Regions from separate parts of the Thermosipho sp. 1070 genome, predicted to be linked through region 1. Evidence: riboswitches for the same ligand, from Rfam matches in the RefSeq annotation. Region 1 holds a riboswitch; the other holds the start of a gene.
The links. A riboswitch is a leader RNA that binds a small molecule or an ion and turns the genes downstream of it on or off. The one in region 1 is predicted to bind cobalamin.

Region 2: it holds a riboswitch for cobalamin, as region 1 does, so the genes downstream of both, Y592_RS01320 (ABC transporter substrate-binding protein) here and Y592_RS05040 (bifunctional adenosylcobinamide kinase/adenosylcobinamide-phosphate guanylyltransferase) in region 1, are expected to answer to the same signal.

The regions. Positions count from the first base shown of each region.
Region 1 is NZ_CP007121.1:1,018,218-1,020,421, reverse strand. Features, by position in the region: gene Y592_RS05050 (adenosylcobinamide-GDP ribazoletransferase) at 1-35, opposite strand, end outside; gene cbiR (cobamide remodeling phosphodiesterase CbiR) at 25-642, opposite strand; gene Y592_RS05040 (bifunctional adenosylcobinamide kinase/adenosylcobinamide-phosphate guanylyltransferase) at 639-1,136, opposite strand; cobalamin riboswitch at 1,191-1,355, opposite strand; tRNA gene Y592_RS05035 (tRNA-Pro) at 1,382-1,458, opposite strand; gene Y592_RS05030 (GGDEF domain-containing protein) at 1,533-2,204, shown strand, end outside.
Region 2 is NZ_CP007121.1:266,802-269,005, forward strand. Features, by position in the region: gene Y592_RS01315 (1-deoxy-D-xylulose-5-phosphate reductoisomerase) at 1-1,023, shown strand, start outside; cobalamin riboswitch at 1,015-1,206, shown strand; gene Y592_RS01320 (ABC transporter substrate-binding protein) at 1,265-2,146, shown strand; gene Y592_RS01325 (FecCD family ABC transporter permease) at 2,143-2,204, shown strand, end outside.

The DNA of each region.
Region 1 (2,204 bases):
ATAAACGCCAACGAAAGTAAAAAATCATAAATCAAAACTATCCCTCCAAAGAGTTAGTGAATGCAAAAAATCTCTTAAGTCAAATACTTCAAAACACACATACTCTAAATTTGGTGAATATTTCAACTTTTTCCTTATTACTTCCAAAGTATCTTTGTCCAATTTAAGATGGTCTTTCCCATTTGAAACACCCATGACATGGTATTCTATTGAATTTTTTAAAAAATTCTCCGTAACCTTTGTCCCAAGCAAATGATGTCCTATGTCAAAAACTGTCCTATCGTGTAAAAAAATATCTTCTTTCAAATTTTCAACTAATATCTTCTCAGATTTTTTTAAAAACACCTCTATACCATCTAACGGATGTACGATGTAATTTGAAATTTCCAATCTACTATTTTCAAAAAAACAAAAGGCTTTTTCAACGTTAAAAATACAATCTGTTGGTAAGTGAACGTTATACTCCAGATTAAATTCTTCTGCTATTTCCTTTAAATCTTCTATTTCGTTCAAAAAAATATTCTTTGTATTTGTATCCCAGCTAAACACCAAAAACTCCACAAAATCCACCTTATCTGCTATAACTTTTACATTTTCAAGATAAGTGCCTGGAAAAAGCCAAGAAGTAGTTCCTAACTTCACTTTAATTCCACCCCTATCCCCGATACCATCAAATAGACTTTTTGTGCTATCTTTACAATATCTTTATTTAAAAGTCCTAGTCTTTCTACATATTCTCTTACTTGTTTGTTTTCTGGAATTATTCCCCACCCCACTTCATTCGTAACACAAACCAATGTATAATCAACTTTTTTAATACTTTTTAAAAATTTTTCTAAATAATTTTCTATATCTTTCTTGTAATAGTAAAGATTTCCAAGATACGTGGTAATACAATCCAAAATAGCAAATTCATATTTTCCATTTAAACTTTCAATTACTTTATCTACTTCAACAGGTTCTTCAAAGGTGTCAAAACCTTTTCTTTCACTTTTATGACGGTTTATCCTATTTCTCATCTCTTCATCAAAAGGAACTCCTGTTGCAATAAATGCTTTTTTCTTGTAACGTCTTGAGAGTTCAAGCGCAAAACTACTTTTTCCAGATTTAACCCCACCAGTTACTAAAATAACCACCCTTTATCCCCCCAAAATAAAACAAACTTTTCCCACATTGCCCTAGCAATTGGGAAATATCATTTACTACAGGTAGGTCTCCCGGCTCCCGGATCATCCTACTCTCTGCACCTTCCCAGGTTTTACCCAGTGGCATTTGCAGATTTCGTCCCCGGTTACGGTTGCTGGGCAGCTTCGGATTTTCACCGAATTCCCTTAACCTGCAGTATTGAATATTTAAAAAATGGCCGGTAAAACCGGCCAACTGGTCGGGGTGACTGGACTTGAACCAGCGACCTCTTGCGCCCCATGCAAGCGCGCTAGCCAACTGCGCTACACCCCGTTATTCTACTTTATATTATATTACATCTAAAAAAATGTGTCAAATTATGCTAAAATACTTTTGGAGGGATTTAAATGATTAAATTTTATTTAAAGTACTTTCTATATACTCTTTTTATCTTTTTAATCTTGTTTTATATATTTTATTCTCTTGGCAATCCAAAAGGCATTGAAATTTCTAGAATAAATAATACAACTTTACCAAAAGTTATTATACTAAAGGCCTTTAAAACTATATCCTTTCAAATACCCGTACCTAAAAATTCAAAATACGTATTTTTTCCATTCATAGAAGGTTCTTCTTTTTCCATTAAAAACAACAATTTTCCAATATTTACATTTGGTCTTGGAAAATCTGGACGTACGTGGTATACTCCATTTTTGATACCTATACCAAAGGGTGTAGATGTTCTTACTTTGGAAATTTCAGGAGTTTATTCAATAGGTCTTGGAAAGTTCTTTTTTATAAACGAATCAGAAATATGGAAATATTCTATTTTGAAGTTCCTAACCGACAACTTTTTAAATATTTCAATTGGTCTTATTTCAACATTGGGTTTTCTTTTGTATTTACTTTCGAAAAACACCGGAATAACTAGACAAAAAGCGTATAAATATTTTGCGTTTTCTAGTTTTTTGGCAATTATATGGTTATTGGATGTTATTAGCTTCGAACACTTTTTCTATCCACTTAGGAAATTATTTATTTCCTGTGCTTATCTCTCATTTACGTTTTTAATACGCGGG
Region 2 (2,204 bases), 750 kb from region 1:
GCTACAGGTTCAATTGGCACTCAAACATTAGACGTAATAAAAAAACTAAAAGGATATAAGGTAACTGGAGTTGTATTTGGGCAAAATAAAAAACTTGGGGAAAAAATTGTAAAAGAATACAATGTAAATTTTTATTACTCACAAGTATTATCAAATGTCTCTTCCATAGAGGAACTTTTGGAAAAAACAACCCCAGATATAGTTGTTGCGGCAATTCCTGGGTTTAATGGTGTTATATCCACATTCCAAGCAATTAAATTCACAAAAAGACTTGCCCTTGCCACAAAAGAGGCCTTAGTTTGTGCAGGACCATTGTTAAAAAAAGCTTGTAAAGATGTAGAATTAATACCAGTTGATAGCGAGCATTCTGCCATCTTTCAGATTTTTGATGAAAACGTAGAAAAAATATTAATAACCGCATCAGGTGGCGCAATAAGAGAATATGATAACATAGAAAACCTCACTCCAAAAGAAATATTAAAACACCCTGTATGGAATATGGGACAAAAAATAACAGTCGACTCATCAACTATGATAAATAAAGCCTTTGAAGTAATTGAAGCATATGAATTATTTGAATTAGACACAATAGATGTATTAATACACCCCACGGGCACAGTTCATGGTGCAGTTTTCTTGAAAGACGGTACAGTAAAAATACACTTTGGATTCCCTGATATGAAAATACCAATTTCATATGCACTGACTTATCCAAAGAGAATGTATATAAACCTAAATTGGCCAGAGTTTAAAGAGGAAAATTTTATTTTTACAGAGGTAAGTGAAGAAAAATACCCCGCTTTTTTTTATGGTAAAAAAATTATTAAAGATCTTGCAAAAAGAGTAGCTTTTAACGCAGCAGATGAAGTTGCAGTAAATATGTTTTTGGAAAGTAAAATAAAGTTTCACAATATCTCAAAGATAGTTATAGACACATGTGAAAAAATAAATGGCAAAATAAGGGATTTAGAAGATGTTTTTGAAGTAGATAAACTTGCAAGGCAAATTGCAAATAATTTTTGATGTGTTATAATTTACGTGAGATACATTTCTTCTAAAAAAAGGGAAGCCGGTGAAAATCCGGCACGGGGACGCCACCGTAACCGGGGACGAAATCAGTACAAATGCCACTGGGGAAAACCTGGGAAGGCGCTGAAAGTAGGATGAACCGGGAGTCGGGATACCTTTTTTTAGAAGGAAAAAGCCACCTTTACGGTCCCTAAAGGTGGTCGATTTCTTTTAAATATAACCAGGAGGTGAAGATATGAAAAAACTAGGGGTTTTGTTTTTAGTTGTTCTTAGCTTTATTGCATTTTCAATTTCTATTGTAGATGATGCAGGAAGACTGGTTGTCTTTGAAAAAACGCCTGAAAAAGTCGTTTCTGCAGCACCAAGTTCAACTAAATTTTTATTAAAACTTGGATTAGACAAAAAAATAGTCGGAGTTACAGATTGGGATAGCTTTAACGCAGAAAAGATTGGAAATATGGTACCTTTAAACATTGAAAAAATTTTGTCTTTAAACCCAGATGTTGTGATTATCTTTGGCGGGTTTCAACTTCCAGAAGTTGAAAAATTAGAAAAATTTGGAATAAAAACATTGGTACTTAATCCCGTTTCCTTAAATGATGTAGCAAGAGACGTAATGTTACTTGGAAGTGTGTTTGGCAAGGAAAAAGAAGCAAAAATGATAAAAGATGAAATTTTATCAAAATTGAAAGATTATGGTACAAAAACTGCAAAAATTCCACTTAATGAAAGACCAAAGGTATTCTTTACAATTACAGTACCCAACGATGAAACAAAAGATTTATGGACTGCAGGAACGGGCTCCTACATAAACGAACTCATTACTATTGCTGGTGGAGTAAATATCTGTGCACCATACACAGGAAATAACGGTTGGTTCTCTGTAAATTGGGAATTCTTAACTATAAACAACCCAGATGTAATAATAATAGCAGGATATGGTGATCCAAATCAAATAAAAGAAAAGATAAAGGGAAATAAACTCTTTTCATCTTTAAAAGCCGTTAAAAATGACAAAGTATTAATTATTGATGGAAATGATATTAGCTCAATCTCACCCAATATAGTAAAATACCTTGATATATTCTATAATTTCTTTTACGGAGGAAATAAATGAAAAAATTTCTTAATCCTAAAACTGGGAGGATTATCCTTCCAGTTTTCTTTCTTTTAAT